Regions from separate parts of the Serratia sp. HNCC26DJ206 genome, predicted to be linked through region 3. Evidence: predicted binding sites of a transcription regulator. Region 3 holds the regulator's gene; each other region holds the start of a gene.

Region 1 (4,078 bases), on a different contig from region 3:
ATCATGCCCAACCCTTGCAGCAAACGCCGACGAGATGGCGATGCGGCTCCCTCTTTTTGAGTTAACGGCCCGTTTTCCGGGCCGAGATGATGACTCATGATATGCCGCCCTTAATCCAGACCCAATACGCCGCGCAGCTGCGCTAAATCTTCCGCCAGCGTGGTGATTGGCCCTTTCATCGCGTTGCGATCCGCGTCGGTCAGCTTCTCGTAAGATTCATAACCCTCTGCGGTTTTGTACTTCGCCAGCACGCTATCCACCGTTTTAAAGTTAGCGTCGATCTTCTCCAGCAATGGCTTATTGGCTTTTTCCAGCAGCGGCCGCAGCAGATTGACGATCTTCTGCGCGCCATCCACGTTGGCCTGGAAATCCCACAGGTCGGTACGGCTGTAACGATCTTCTTCACCGCTGATCTTGCTGGCCGCCACTTCTTCAATCAGGCCCGCAGCCCCACCGACCACTTTGCTCGGCGGGAAGGTCAATTCGCCAATCCGTTTTTGCAGTTCAAGCGTGTCGCTGTAAAGACGCTCGGCATAGTGGCCCATCTCTTGGGTGGTGTTATCAGCAAACAGCGCTTTCTCGAGGCGGTGGAAACCGGTGAAGTTCGGATCCTCTGCCTTTTTCTCATAATCGTCTTCGCGGGCATCAATGCTGCCATCCAGATCGGAGAACAATTCGGCAATCGGTTCGATGCGCTCGTAATGTTGGCGGGTTGGCGCATACAGTTTACGCGCCTGTGCCACATCACCGGCCTTGATCGCCTCGGTAAACAGTTTGGTCTGCTTAACCAACCCTTCGACCTCTTTGGTGACATAGACTTTGTATTCGGCAATCGGGCCAACCAGATCCATGGCGTTCGGTTTACCATCGCTTGCCGCACCTGCCGCCGAGGTGACCGTCAGCTTGCCTTTCGGGTTGCTCAACAGGCCGCAGGTCATGTCATATTCGCCCGGCTCCAGGTTGGCCGTCATCTTCTGGGTGAAACCCGGTGCAATATTCTCACGCTCTTCCACCACCATCACCCCTTTGAGGATTTCCCACTCAAGGTTTTTCTGGCTGACGTTATGCACCACAAACTGGGTTTTCCCTGCCGGAACGGTCAACTGCATCGGTTCACACTGCTTGTCGTTAACGGTAACCTTGACCTGTGGCACATCCGCCGCCAACGCATTGAAGCTGAACGCCAAGGCGGGAAGAGTTAACAACAGCGCCTTGCGGCGAAATAACGGAGTAGACATGTGAGATTCCCTATTAAATTAATGATGAGTTTTACGTTGCGCCGGGATCGCTACTGGCCCCGTACGCTGCGGCAGGAAAAAGAATATCAATGCTGGGATCAGATACAGGAAATAGACCGCCACTTCGCTGACCGTTGGTGCTTCTTGGTAACCGAACATCCCCTCTAGCAGCGTTCCTAGCAACGAATGGGTCGATAGCTGGTTGCTGAGATCAAAGGCGATATCCTGGAAGTGATTCCACAGGCCCGCTTCGTGGAAAGCGCGGATCGCCCCCGCCGCCAAACCGGCGGCGACGAACAGAATAAACAGGCTGGTCCATTTGAAGAATTTGGCCAGATGCAGCTTCACGCCGCCCCAGTAGATCAGCATGCCCACGACAATGGCACTTCCCAACCCCAGAAGCGCACCGATCGGCGCTTCGATACCGACATCCTGCTGGAACGCCGCCAGCAGGAAAAACACCGATTCCAGCCCTTCACGCGCAACGGCAAAAAACACCATCGCCACCAGCGCCCAGCCTTGGCCTTTGCCGGAGTTGAGCGCGTTATCGATCGCCCCTTCCAGATGCACCTTGACCGACTTGGACACCTTGCGCATCCAGAACACCATATAGGTCAGAATGCAGACTGCCACTATCGCTACCAGCCCTTCGAACAGTTCCTGCTGTTTTTGCGGGAATTCGCCGGTGGTTTCATTGATGAAGATGCCTAGCGCCAAGCACAGAGCGGCGGCAACCATCACCCCAATCCACATGACGCCAAGCCATTGGCCACGTTGAGTACGCTTCAGATAGCTGGCGATCAGGCTGACGATCAGCGCGGCCTCCAACCCCTCACGGAACATGATAAGGAAGGGAACAAACATAAATGAGTAACCCCTGAAAAGGCGCTGGCACGCGAGTTATCCAGCAGCAGTCAATGTAAAGAAAAGTAAACAAGAACGATAGTGATTATCATTATGATGAAGAGAAATACAAGAGCCAGATGCGTGATTTTTTCTAATCAAATGTCGCCAGTTGTTACAGCGAGCGCAGGAGAGCGGTGCAGGAAGGGGGATGTTGAAACCTCTCCCCGATGGTCAGGGAGAGGTTAAACAGGCATTACACCGTTTTAAATTCGGCTTCAGCCAGATCAAAACGTTCGGTTATCGTTGCCGAAGGCTTACGGCCCATCAGGCTGACCAGCACGATAGAGATACTGCCAAACAGGAAACCCGGGATGATTTCATACAGATCCAGCCAGGCATACTGCTTCCAGACGATCACGGTGATCGCCCCCACCAGCATGCCAGCCAGTGCGCCGTTGCGGGTCATGCGTGACCACATTACCGAGATCAACACCACCGGGCCAAATGCAGCACCGAAACCTGCCCAAGCGTAGCTGACCAAGCCCAGTACGCGGTTTTCCGGGTCCGCTGCCAGAGCAATTGCCACCAGGGCAACCACCAGCACCATGGCACGCCCCACCCATACCAGTTCACGCTGGCTGGCACCTTTACGCAGGAAGGCTTTGTATAAATCTTCCGTGATGGCACTTGAACACACCAGCAACTGGCAGCTCAGGGTACTCATCACCGCAGCCAGAATCGCCGACAGCAGAATACCGGCAATCCAAGGGTTGAACAGCAACATCGCCAGCTCGATAAAGACCCGCTCACCGTTTTGTGAAACATTCCCCGCCAGTTCCGGGTTATTGGCAAAATAGGCAATACCGAAGAAGCCCACGGCAATGGTGCCAGCCAGACACAGGATCATCCAGGTCATACTGATACGGCGTGCGCTGCGGATAGTACGGTGGGAATCCGCTGCCATGAAACGCGCCAGAATGTGCGGCTGGCCGAAATACCCCAGCCCCCAACCCATCAGCGACAGGATGGCGACAAAATTCAGCCCTTTCATCATATCGACGTTGGCCGGGTTTTTAGCGGCAATCACCAGCATCGAACTGTCGATCCCGCCAACGGCGAAAATCACGATTACTGGCGTGAGGATCAGCGCAAAAATCATCAGGCTGGCCTGCACGGTATCGGTCCAACTGACCGCCAGGAACCCACCGATAAAGGTGTAAAGGATGGTCGCGGCCGCACCGGCCCACAGCGCGGTGGCATAGCTCATACCGAAGGTGCTTTCAAACAGACGCGCACCGGCAACGATGCCGGAAGCACAATAAATGGTGAAAAACACCAGAATGACGATGGCGGAAATAATCCTCAGCAGCTTGCTGTTGTCTTCAAAACGGCTGGTGAAATAGTCTGGCAGCGTCAAAGCGTTGTTGTTGGCTTCGGTATGCACACGCAACCGACCGGCCACCAGCTTCCAGTTGAAGTAAGCACCAATCGTCAGGCCGATGGCAATCCAGCTTTCCGAAATGCCCGAAAGGAAGATCGCGCCCGGCAAGCCCATCAGCAGCCAGCCACTCATGTCGGATGCCCCGGCGGAAAGCGCGGTAACCACGCTGCCCAGGCTGCGGCCACCCAGAATATAATCATCAAAGTTGTTGGTCGCCCGGTAGGCGAGTAAGCCGATTAAGATCATCCCGAAAATGTACACCAGGAAGGTCACCAGCATTGGTGTGCTCATTGTCATTCCACTCTCCACTTTCATTATTCCCTTCATCTTTCAGGCCGCAGCGCTGTCGGCCACCGCTTGAAATCTATCGGGTATTTTTATTCACGCAGTTTGCGATGCGATGTATTTCACCCACCAAAGTGCCGGAAGCTGGGCGGGTGAATAGAGTTTCTGCCCGGTATTGCCTAAACGTTGGCTATCCTAGATGACGCTATCAACAACCAACAAGATATTTAACAAAAAAGTTACACAAAGTTTACCCTGCGTCACATTT
Region 2 (4,078 bases), on a different contig from region 3:
AAGGTGCCTTGCAGATTGTCGCCATCGGCGGCAGGCTGCGTAATTTTGGCAAAGTACCCTTGCGTGCTCAGGCTACGATAAGGAGAAGTAAAAAAGAAACCTGAGGTTGGGGAAACCGTGACTGGCTGTAGCGCACAACTCCTGCTCTGCAGATCCTCTTGTTCGACCCCCTTAACTGCTAACACCATCGGTACTCCCTTTTCATCGTTAATAACAATCAACATAATAATGATTATCATTTGTATTTGATTGCGATAAAGTACCTTTCAGCATTTGTCATGTCAATAAATGCAAACACTTATTTTCATCAGTTTTAGATATTAATTTTCAATACTCATTCATTGAATTGATGGCCATTAGCATTCAACAGGAGATTACCGAAAATGATAAATACCTTACGGCTCGGGCTGGCGCTGTTTGCCATGTTGGCGCTGGGCGTAGCTCAGGCGGCAGCTACTGCCGAATGGCCACGCAGTATCACCACCCCACACGGAGTGATTACCCTCAATCAGCCACCGGTACGGATTGTCTCCACCAGCGTCACCGTCACCGGCACTCTGTTAGCCATCGACGCCCCGGTGATCGCCAGTGGAGCCACCAGCCCGAACAACCGGCTGTCAGATAAGCAGGGTTTTTTCCATCAATGGGGTGAGATCGCCGCCCAGCGCGGTGTGAAGCGCTTATACATCGGCGAACCCAATGCCGAAGCGATAGCCGGTGAGGCCCCCGACCTGATTGTGATGTCCGCCACCGGCGCCGATTCCGCGCTGCGCCTGTACGAGCAGTTATCGGCTATCGCACCGGTACTGGTGGTGAATTACGACGACAAGAGCTGGCAGGAACTGGCACTCATTCTCGGCCAAGCTACCGGACATGAAGCGCAGGCGGAGAAAGTCGTCGGTGAGTATGCAGCACGAGAAAAGGCGCTGAAGCAACGGATGACGCTGCCCCCGCAGCCCACGTCGGCACTGGTATTACGCAGCGACGGCAAAAATGCCAACCTGTGGACCGCCGATTCCTCTCAAGGGCAACTGCTGCAACAGTTAGGCTTTACCCTGGCGACGTTGCCGCCAAAGCTCAACGCCAGCACTAGTCAGGGGGCGCGCAAAGACATTATTCAATTAGGCGGGGAAAATCTGGCGCAGGGCCTGAATGGCCAGACCCTGCTGCTGTTTGCCAATGACGAAACTGACGTGCAGCGGCTGATGAACAACAACTTTCTGGCGCATCTGCCCGCGGTAGAAAACCAACGGGTTTATGCGCTGGGCAACGACACTTTCCGTCTGGATTATTACAGCGCCAGCAACCTGCTGACGCGTCTTGAGCAGCTATTTATTTCTCAGTAGCTTCAGCGGCGGGTTGTAGCACATGGCTCTGCCCGCCACTGCCTACCTGGCGCAAACCACGCATGGCGAACGCCAGTACTACCGCCAGCAGCACGGCACCAAAACCGAAACTGCTTGAGGTCATGGCTGGCAGCATAAATGCCCCCATCGCCCCCAGCAGCAACGCACCGAGCGCATCGCCGACCACGTTCTGTGCGGTCCACAGCCCGTTGATGCGGCCAAGAAACGCATCCGGCGTCAGGTTCTGAATCAGCCCATACTGCAACAGCGAGTTCAGCGCGCTGAAATAACCAAAGGCCACCAGGCACAGCAGCGCCATGCCATACCACGGCATCAGGCCAAACAGCCCGATGGCAGCGAATGCGGCAATTGCCGTCAGCAGCATCACCCACCCTGGCCGGGCAACCTGTGCCACTCGCCCACTGGTGAAAGCACCGATCGTCGCCCCCAGCGGCACGGCGGCATACATAAAGCCCAGGTGCGCGATGCTCACATTCCACATGCCGGAGATCGCCGGGTACAACACCCGCACCGCGCTGGCCATGGTCATCAGCGCGCCGATCAGCGCCACCATGCCAATCACTTTATTCTGCAACAGAAAGCTAAAGCCGCCGATCAAGGCGCGCAGCGGATGCTCACGCGGCTGCGGCGGCGGTTGCAACTGCGGTAAGCGCAATAAAGGGATCAGAGTCAGCATCGTGCCCAACGCCGCCAGGCCGTAGTTCCATGCCACACCAACGCTGGCGATCACCGCACCGCCAATGGCCGGTGAAAGGATCGAACCAAAACGCACGGTCAGCATGCTGATGGCCCCGGCCTGCACAATATTCTCACGCCCCACCAGCGCCGGCGTGGCGGCCAGTAATGCGGTAACGCCAACGGCACCAAAGAAACCGTCCCACACTGCCAGCAGATAGATCGCGGTCAGAGAAGGCGCAGGCAACGCCGCATTCAGGCACAGCCCGACAAAACCGACGCCGCAGGTAGAACGGGCAAACAGGATCAGGCGGCGGCGCTCATAGCGATCGGCCAGCACCCCGCCCATCAGCAAACCGGCAAACATTCCGCTGCCCGCCAGCGTCACCGCAAGCCCGACCAACAAGGTGGAACCGGTCAACGCCTGGATTTGTACCGGGATAGCAATCGCCATCAGGCCGAGTGCCAGAATCGAAATAAAACGGGCGCAAAATACCGCACGAAAGGCCGCATTGGTTTTCAGCAGGCCAAAATCGAGCAAAATAGAGGGTTTATTCATCTTGTTATCACCACAACCGAACTCCGTTATGCAGCTTAAAACTCACCAGGAACAGCGCTAGTGCTGCTCAGGCTGCTATGCTACCATAGATGAATACAATCAATAATGATAATAAGTATCATTTATATTCAATTGATAATGGGCTGTCATGTTCCGGCTTACACCTAATTGCTCTCCTCCTTTATCCACCCCATTCCTGGGCTTATCGCGCTCATTCTGGCCGCGCCTGCTTGGGCTACTGTGTGCCATTGCTGTTTTGCTGTTAATGATGATGCTCAGCCTGTCACTGGGGGCTAAATCCATCCCTTTTACCAACGTGCTTGAAGCGCTGAACGGGCAATGTGCCGGTGCAGACTGCATCATCGTGACCGAAGCCCGGCTACCGCGAACGCTGATCGGTGTATTGGCCGGTATTGCCCTTGGGCTGGCCGGAGCGCTGATGCAAACCCTTACACGCAACCCGCTGGCCGATCCCGGCATTCTGGGGGTTAACTCCGGGGCTGGTTTCGCCGTGGTTTTAGGGATCACCTTTTTCGGTGCGACCGATATCAGCCACTATCTGTGGTTCGCCTTTGCGGGTGCCTTTTTTGCCTCATTATTGGTGGCGCTGGTCGGTGCGCTCGGTGGCAGCCGCCTCAGCCCAATTCGCCTGACGCTGGCCGGGGTAGCGCTGGCGGCGGTGTTGGAAGGATTGTCTTCCGGCATTGCCCTGCTTAATCCGCAGGTGTTCGATCAACTGCGTTTCTGGCAGGCCGGTTCGCTTGATATTCAAAGCATGGCGGTGGTGCGCACCGTCGCCCTGCCGATCCTGTTGGGAACGTTAATTACCCTGTGGCTGACCAAAGCGCTGAATAGCCTAAGCATGGGCAGCGAACTGGCTGCTGCACTTGGCACCGGCATTGTGCGCACCCAGTTACTCGGCCTGCTGGCGATTACCTTGCTGTGCGGTGGCGCGACCGCCGCCGTTGGCCCGATCGCCTTTGTCGGGTTGATGATGCCGCATATTGCCCGACGGCTCTCGGGGCCGGAGTTGAGCTGGATGCTGCCCTGGACTCTGGTGTTAACGCCAATTCTGCTGCTGACAGCCGATCTGCTTGGCCGCTTTCTGGTATCGGGCGAGTTGCAGGTTTCTATCGTGCTGTCGCTGATCGGCGCGCCGGTGCTGATTATGCTGGTACGCCAGCGCCGCATGTTCCGGCGAGGAGGATAAGATGAGCCTAATGGTTTCTCACCAAACTCTCGCCAAAAAACCACTGCGGCTGGCGCGCCCGCTGGCAACGGCCTTGCTCTTGCTGTTCGCCTGCCTGGCGCTGGCGGTTTATGCCCTCGGTTCCGGCACGCTCAAGCTCAGTGCCATGCAAGTGATCGACGCCCTGCGCGGCGAAGGCCCGGCTAATTTGGCCGTTATCGTCACCCAATGGCGCTTGCCGCGCGTCGCTCTGGCGCTGCTGCTGGGAGCAGCCCTTGGCCTCAGCGG
Region 3 (4,078 bases):
ATAAGCTGAACAAATTCCACTTCCATCTGACGGATGATGAAGGCTGGCGCATTGAGATCCCAGGCTTGCCGGAACTGACCGAGGTGGGTGGGCAGCGTTGCCATGACCTGAGCGAAACCACCTGTCTGCTGCCACAATACGGTTCAGGCCCAGAACCGCACGGTGGTTTCTTCTCCCGTCAGGACTACATCGATATCGTCAAATATGCCCAGGCGCGCCAGATTGAAGTGATCCCTGAGATCGACATGCCTGCGCATGCTCGCGCTGCGATTGTTTCCATGGAAGCGCGCTACAAGAAACTGCTGGCCGAAGGTAAAGAGAAAGAGGCGAATGAGTTCCGTCTGGTGGATCCGACAGATACCTCTAATACCACCTCAGTGCAGTATTTTAACCGTCAGAGCTACCTGAACCCGTGCCTGGATTCATCCAAAAACTTTGTTGATAAAGTGATTGGTGAAGTCGCCCAGATGCACAAAGAAGCCGGTCAACCACTGCAAACCTGGCACTTTGGTGGGGATGAAGCGAAGAATATCCGCTTGGGTGCTGGTTATACCGATGTGAAGAAGCCGGAAGCGGGCAAGGGCATTCTTGATCTGAGCAAAGAAGATAAACCATGGGCCAAGTCTGAGGTTTGTCAGGCGATCATCAAAGGCGGCAAAGTGGAAGATATGGAGCACTTGCCGAGCTACTTCGGGCTTGAAGTTAGCCAACTGGTGAAAGCGCACGGTATTGACAGAATGCAGGCGTGGCAGGATGGCCTGAAAGATGCCAAAGACTCGAAAGCTTTCGCGACTAAGAATGTTGCGGTGAACTTCTGGGATACCCTGTACTGGGGCGGCTTCGACTCGGCTAACGACTGGGCGAACAAGGGTTATGACGTTGTGCTCTCCAACCCGGATTACGTTTACATGGATTTCCCTTATGAAGTGACCCCGGAAGAGCATGGTTACTACTGGGGCACCCGCTTCAGCGATGAGCAGAAGATCTTCAGCTTCGCGCCAGACAACCTGCCACAAAACGCTGAAACTTCGGTTGACCGTGATGGCAACCACTTCACTGCCAAGAGTGATAAACCATGGCCGGGTGCTTATGGTCTTTCAGCCCAGCTGTGGAGTGAGGTTGTGCGTACCGATCAGCAAATGGAATATATGATTTACCCACGAGCGCTGTCGGTTGCGGAACGTGCTTGGCATCGTGCGAGCTGGGAACAGGACTATAAAGCCGGCCGTGAATACAAAGGTGGCGAAACCCATCAGGTCGATACCAAGGCGCTAGAAAAAGACTGGCTGCACTTTGCCAACCTGATCGGGCAACGTGAGTTGGCCAAGCTGGATAAAAGTGGCGTGAGCTACCGTCTGCCAGTTCCGGGGGCACGCGTTGTCGATGGCAAACTGGAGGCTAATATCGCCTTACCAGGTCTGGGGATTGAATATTCTACCGACGGTGGCAAACAGTGGCAGCGCTATGACGATCGTGCTCGCCCGGCCGTTGCGGGTGATGTTCAAATCCGCGCGGTCAGCCCGGATGGCAAACGCTTCAGCCGTGCTGAGCCGGTAAAAGCCTAAGCCAAAACTCAGCCCATTTGCGTGTCGGCGGATGGGCTGCAGGTGAAGTCCCGTGTCAGAGAAAAGTGCTATAAGAGAGTGTAATATTTGGCATTATCATTGTCCCCGGCCTGTCCGGGGATTTTTTATCTGTAAATCGCAGGCACAAAAAAACCGCCATCAAGGCGGTTTCTCATTTCTGGCAGGCCAGAGTTATCGCTTATCGTGCAGCGTATCGTTTTCGCGGCAATCACCCACCTCACAATGGCCGTACAGGTACAGGCTGTGATTGGTGAGCTTGATACCGTGCTGTTTGGCGATATCACGCTGACGTACTTCGATAGGCTCGTCGCTGAACTCGATCACTTTGCCGCAGTCCAGGCAAATCAGGTGGTCGTGATGATGTTGCTGGGTCAGTTCGAATACGGATTTACCGCCTTCAAAATTGTGACGAGTCACAATGCCCGCGTCATCAAATTGGTTCAGCACGCGGTAAACCGTTGCTAAGCCAATTTCTTCACCCATATCTATCAGTTTTTTGTACAGATCTTCCGCACTGACGTGATGGCATGCCGGATCCTGCAAGACTTCCAGGATTTTGAGTCGCGGAAGCGTGACTTTTAAGCCGGCCTTCTTCAATGCGTTATTGTTGTCAGTCATGCGGATTCAGTCCTGTTACTATGCTAATCAAGTTGAGGCGTTTTAGCCTATGGCATCGGTCGGCACAAAGAGTTAATTGCGTCTCATTATAGAACCGCTTGCCCTAAATAGAAACCGTCGGTCGTTAACAAAGGTATATCTGCGCTGTTGCATAGGGTACATGCAACGTCTTGATGATGGATGGGATAAACCGATGCCGCAGTCTACCCTGATGGTGCGGGAAGTTACAGACTTGTTGCTTCTATTACTCTAATCCGCGATACCGATAGCAGCCCTGTAGCCAACACTATGCGCTTTGCAGGGCTTTTGTACAATATCTGGAAAGGGGTACTTAGCCGACGATGTCAGCCAGGCTCAGCTCTTCGCTGATCTGTTTGACCCAGGCATCTACGCGTTCGTTGGTCAACTCAGGCTGACGATCTTCGTCAATGGCCAAGCCGACAAAGTGATGGTCGTCTGCCAAGCCTTTAGAGGCTTCGAAGTGGTAACCCTTGGTTGGCCAGTGGCCGATGATCGCAGCACCGCGTGGTTCAATGATGTCACGGATGGTACCCATCGCATCGCAGAAATATTCTGCATAGTCTTCTTGGTCACCACAACCAAACAGCGCCACCAGTTTGCCGTTGAAGTCAATATCTTCCAGCGTTGGGAAGAAGTCATCCCAGTCACACTGGGCTTCACCGTAATACCAGGTTGGGATGCCGAGCAGCAGGATGTCGAAAGCTTCCAGATCTTCTTTACTGCTTTTGGCAATGTCGTGAATTTCAGCCACGTCTTTGCCATATTTTTGCTGAAGATTTTTCTGGATCATCTTGGCAATGTTTTCGGTATTGCCAGTATCGCTGCCAAAGAAAATGCCTACATGAGCCATATTGCAGATAACCTTTTTAATTCAGTGGATATACCTTTGGAGTTCGCGGGTTGCTTACCTGCAACGTCGAGCCTTTTGGGTATCGTCTTACGTGAGATCAAGGCAAGAGTTCAGCGTGGTGACTCTCTCTTACCGGTAAATATCTATCATGCCAGAAATGTGCTCTGGGGTTTTATCGCATTTATGCGATACCGGGGAATCACTACAAGCGGTGTTGATCCGGCGTCATCCTTAACGCCGAGCCGCGCGTGCGGCTGAAGAGATCATGGCTCTGGCTGCTCTTCCGCCAGTTTTGCCAGCAGCATTTGCTCAATCAATTCGCTGCGACTGATGTTGCGCTGGTCCGCCAGTTTGTTCAGAGCATCCACGGCGTCTGCGTTGATTTTCAGCTCCACACGCCGTAATCCACGCACTTTGTCACGCCGTAGCTGATTACGCTTATTGATTCTAAGCTGTTCATCACGGGAAAGCGGGTTGGTTTTCGGGCGCCCTGGACGGCGTTCATCTGCGAACAGATCCAGCGTCGTGCGATCCGTTTGTTCTTTTGCCATTGTTGCGGACTACTGCAAGGGAGTTTGCATCAGAAAGCGTTTTCACACTTCCAGACGGTTCAGTTAACACCATTCGGGCCAATAAACCCTAAGCCAAAATTTACCCCCAGCCAGGTGATGATTTGCACGTTGGACAGGGCGGCAAAATTATATCCCGCAGGATCCAAGCTATAGCAGCTTGAAAGACGTCGGAAATAGCGCGCCATATTACCCCAGCACATAGAGCAACGACAATGCTTAACTTAGCCAAAAACGCGCTAACTCGTTCTCTTTAGCACGTTTTTTCACCACTTTGTTTCAGGCTTCATCTAGAAAGCGGTGGATGGCCCGCAGCACTGCGTCCGGTTTCTCCGCATGAACCCAATGGCCGGTGCCTGCGACGACGTAAGCTCGAGCCTGCGGGAATTGGCGGGCAATATCTTCGCGGTATTCATCCTGCACATAAGGCGAAA
Region 4 (4,078 bases), on a different contig from region 3:
AACGTGCTGTCGTACCACTGCATCGGCACGCCATCGCGCTCGGCAAAGCGCAGCCGCAAGGTATCAACTTCCGTTAATCCCTGGGCGATCGCCTGCAACAGGCAACCTTGATCCAGCGGACCATTCAGCTCAATGTAATGAGCCACCGCATAGGCATTGCCGTGCGGTGAAATGTGATCGGCAACCCAAATCCCGGGCTGCGCGGCCACCAACGGCAGTTCAACAACCACCTGCTGCTCGCTGGGTAAAATAGAGGTCTCTGACACAGCACTCACTCCTGTTATCACTCATCACGCCTTACGCTGTGATCTTGCCAATGTTGTTCCAGCCAGCTAACGCATTGCCCACGGGTATCCGGGCCAAAAACGCTGGCCCAGCCCGCCGGGATCGCGCAGAAATCCGGCCACAGGCTGTATTGCCGTTGGTCGTTGCACAAAATACGACAACGCTGATGGTCATCATCAAACGGGTTCAGGGTTTCCATAACGAGTTCCTTAGGCGTGAAGGGGGTTGGCAAACGCGGCAGCCTGAAAGACGACGGACGTAGCCCAGTGCGCCTGTAAGCCATCCAGCAGGCCACCACGCCAGCACAGCGCGTCATGCCCGCCTTCCACCACCCGGTATTGCACCCGATGCCCGGCAGCGCGCAGCAGATCGGCCATGCGATCGCTCACCTGGTGGATCAGTTTTTCATGCACTCCTGCCTCGATAAACACCTGCAATTTTCCATGCATGCCCAACCGCTGTGCTTCCAGTTGGCGCATCAGCCAACAGGCGTCATCAGGCTGCGTTGGCAACTGCAACATATCGCGGCGCGGCCACCAGAAAGAGCCGGACTGGCTGATCACCGCACCAAAACGATCGGGCCAGCGTAGCCCTGCATACAGCGACGACAGGCCGCCAAAGCTTTGCCCGGCAACTACCGTGCTGGCGGCCTCCGCGCTGTGCGGCGCCCAATCATTCAACTGCGGCAGCAGCTCTTGCTGTACCGCCAGCCAGAATTCATCGTTGCAGGTCAGTTCCTGTGCGCGGTGTTTTTGGTCAATAACATCAATCAGCAGGTATACCGCTTCCGGCAGTTTGCCTGCGCGGGTCAATTGCATCAGCGGATCCCAAACCGGCATTTGCTGCGCCCAGAACTGGCCGTCCAGCAAAATGGCCAGTGGCCGGTTCGCAGGGTTGCTTTCCCCGGTGGAATAGACCCAGACGTAGCGCTCCGTTCCTAACCGCTGACTGTGCCAGGTATGCCGTTGCAGCTTGGCGGGGGGCGCAGGCGTGCAGCGCCCGCTGGCAACGGCGTAGCGGTCAAAATCGCGCCAGGCTGGCTGAAGCGGTGCCTGCGGCATATGCAGACCAGAGAGAAAGTGCCCCTCGGCATCGGGCCAGGCGCGATAAGGGTTAAGCAGATCCTGTGTGGCATTGGCAAACACCTGCTGCCACCAGTGGCGAACGCTATGCATGTTGGCATGGGCATCACTGCTGTGAAGCGGGAGCGGGCGATCGTCCATACAGGGAATAAAGCAGTAGCTGCCGCGCCAGTTGGCATTCAGCTCCAACTGCCAGTACCAGACGTCCGAACCACTGAGCCGTTGCAGGCTTTGCGGTGCCGCTGGCTGATGATGATCGGTGAGGCAATTAATATGGAGCCAGACGCGCCGGTAGCCCGAGGTAAACTCGCATCCTTGAGGATCGCGCCAGAGAAACGTCACTTTCCAGCGGCCATTATCCAGTGGCTCTACCAACGGTGTTCCGCGCCGGGCAATGTCCAGCCACCAACCGTGGCTCCCTGCATGCTTGCTCGCTAATAACCTACTGCTTTCTGGCAGTTGTTCAGTTTTCAAAACACCCACTCACTGTGTAGCTGGCACAGCGCACCATGCCAAAACAAACGGTAATCTGAATACTATTGATAATTATTTTCATTTGCAATAGTGTGTAACGGTCAGTTAGCAGAGCAGGCATTCTTCAACAGGGATGGATGCCAAGCCATTGAACGGAAATCCGCCGTTGGGTTCCGTTATGACTTTTGGCAACACAATAAAACTACAACCGACCCTTCAGCCACGCTGCAAAAAGGGTAGCCAGGTAGGAACCTCACATGAATCGCACGTTATCACGTTACTCTTTAGCCACACTCATCGGGTTAGGTTTAGGCACGTCTTTATTTTCCGCTGCTGTGAATGCACAACCGGAAGAAAACCAAGCAGAAACCGCTGCGGAAGACACCATGGGTGGTCACCGCTGCCAAACAAAACCTTCAGGCTCCCGGCGTCTCCACCATCACCGCCGAAGAGATCAAAAGACGCCCTCCAGCCCGTGACATCAGTGAGCTGATCCGCACCATGCCGGGGGTCAACCTGACCGGTAACTCTACCAGCGGCCAGCGCGGCAACAACCGCCAGATCGATATCCGCGGTATGGGGCCGGAAAACACGCTGATCCTGATCGATGGTATGCCGGTCAGCAGCCGCAACTCGGTGCGCCAAGGCTGGCGTGGCGAGCGTGACACCCGTGGCGATACCGCCTGGGTGCCGCCGGAGATGATCGAGCGCATTGAAGTGCTGCGCGGCCCGGCAGCCGCCCGTTATGGCAACGGCGCGGCGGGTGGCGTGGTTAATATCATCACCAAACAGGCCAGCAAGGATCTGCACGGCACGCTGAGCGGTTATTTCAACCTGCCGCAGCACAAGGAAGAGGGTGCCACCAAACGTACCAACTTCAGCCTGTCTGGCCCGCTGAGCGAGCAACTGAGCTTCCGGCTGTTTGGGGGTTACAGCAAAACCCAGGCCGATGCCTGGGATATCAACCAAGGGCACCAGTCCGAGCGTACCGGTAGCTACGCCAATACCCTGCCTGCCGGCCGTGAGGGGGTGATTGACAAAAACATCGATGCCCTGCTGCACTGGGAGTTCGCGCACCTGCAATCACTGGAATTCCAGTACGCTTATGGCCGCCAGGGTAACCTGTACGCCGGGGATACCCAGAACACCAATAGCAACGCGCTGGTCCAGAGCAACTACGGCAAAGAAACCAACCGTATTTACCGCACCACCTATGCACTCAATTATCGCGGTGCCTGGGACAACGGAGTCAGCACCACCAACTACCTGCAATTTGAGCGCACGCGTAATACCCGCTTGGCCGAAGGGTTGGCTGGCGGCACCGAAGGGATCTTCTCCAGCGACAGCTTCAACACCACCCGTCTGGACGATTTCCTGGCGCACAGCGAAATCAGCATTCCGTTCGAGATGGGGGTACCGCAAACCGCCACTCTGGGTGGCGAATGGAACCAGCAAAAGATGAAAGATCCGTCTTCTACCAGCCAATCGCTGGCAGAAGGCGGCAACATTCCTGGGGTGGATAGCACTAACCGCGATCCCTACTCTTCGGCCAAGATCTTCTCGCTGTTTGCCGAAAACAATGCCGAAGTAACTGACAGCACTATGCTGACGCCGGGTTTGCGCTTCGATCATCACTCTGAAGCCGGTGATAACTGGAGCCCATCGCTCAACCTGTCACAGGAACTGGGCGATAACTTTACCCTGAAAATGGGCATCGCTCGCGCCTACAAAGCCCCTAACCTGTTCCAGAATAACGGTAACTACATTCTGTACAGCCGCGGCCAAGGTTGTGCGGCCAGCGCCGGAGCCTGTTATCTGATCGGTAATGACGATCTGAAGGCAGAGAACAGCGTCAACAAAGAGGTTGGGCTGGAATTCCACCATGAAGGTTGGCTGGCAGGCGTTACCTATTTCCGTAACGACTATCGCAACAAGATCGAAGCAGGTTATGCACCATCCGGTACCACCACCAACGGCAAGACTGATATTTACCGCTGGGAGAACGTGCCCAAAGCGGTGATCCAAGGTCTGGAAGGGACGCTGAATGTGCCCGTCAGCGACACCATCGCCTGGAATAACAATGCGACCTATATGATTGAGAACAAGAATAAAACTACCGGGGATACCCTGTCGATTATTCCTGAGTTCACTATCAACTCGACGCTGAGTTGGCAAGCCACGCAGGATCTATCGATGCAGACCACCATGACCTGGTATGGCCGTCAGAAGCCGAAAAA

Evidence for each region. Region 3 encodes Fur, which represses iron uptake genes when iron is present. Its sites were predicted from a motif close to ATAATAATGAGAACNACTATCAA; they were not measured.
Region 1: a site for Fur is predicted at 2,178-2,200, ahead of efeU (iron uptake transporter permease EfeU). Genes of this name have one in related genera too.
Region 2: a site for Fur is predicted at 2,707-2,729, ahead of fepD (Fe(3+)-siderophore ABC transporter permease). Genes of this name have one in related genera too.
Region 4: a site for Fur is predicted at 1,901-1,923, ahead of fes (enterochelin esterase). Genes of this name have one in related genera too.

What each region holds. Positions count from the first base shown of each region.
Region 1 covers NZ_JBXUGP010000005.1:126,284-130,361, forward strand. Annotated here, with positions in the region: gene efeB (iron uptake transporter deferrochelatase/peroxidase subunit) at 1-98, opposite strand, end outside; gene efeO (iron uptake system protein EfeO) at 111-1,238, opposite strand; gene efeU (iron uptake transporter permease EfeU) at 1,257-2,102, opposite strand; gene putP (sodium/proline symporter PutP) at 2,338-3,822, opposite strand.
Region 2 covers NZ_JBXUGP010000044.1:4,651-8,728, forward strand. Annotated here, with positions in the region: gene AC2A1E_RS21850 (isochorismate synthase) at 1-188, opposite strand, end outside; gene fepB (Fe2+-enterobactin ABC transporter substrate-binding protein) at 384-1,346, shown strand; gene entS (enterobactin transporter EntS) at 1,333-2,601, opposite strand; gene fepD (Fe(3+)-siderophore ABC transporter permease) at 2,750-3,811, shown strand; gene fepG (iron-enterobactin ABC transporter permease) at 3,813-4,078, shown strand, end outside.
Region 3 covers NZ_JBXUGP010000015.1:29,785-33,862, reverse strand. Annotated here, with positions in the region: gene AC2A1E_RS11645 (beta-N-acetylhexosaminidase) at 1-1,565, shown strand, start outside; gene fur (ferric iron uptake transcriptional regulator) at 1,758-2,204, opposite strand; gene fldA (flavodoxin FldA) at 2,536-3,075, opposite strand; gene ybfE (LexA regulated protein) at 3,339-3,626, opposite strand; gene ybfF (esterase) at 3,924-4,078, opposite strand, start outside.
Region 4 covers NZ_JBXUGP010000044.1:18,815-22,892, forward strand. Annotated here, with positions in the region: gene AC2A1E_RS21900 (amino acid adenylation domain-containing protein) at 1-266, opposite strand, end outside; gene AC2A1E_RS21905 (MbtH family protein) at 284-484, opposite strand; gene fes (enterochelin esterase) at 495-1,841, opposite strand; partial or broken gene AC2A1E_RS21915 (TonB-dependent siderophore receptor) at 2,099-4,078, shown strand, end outside.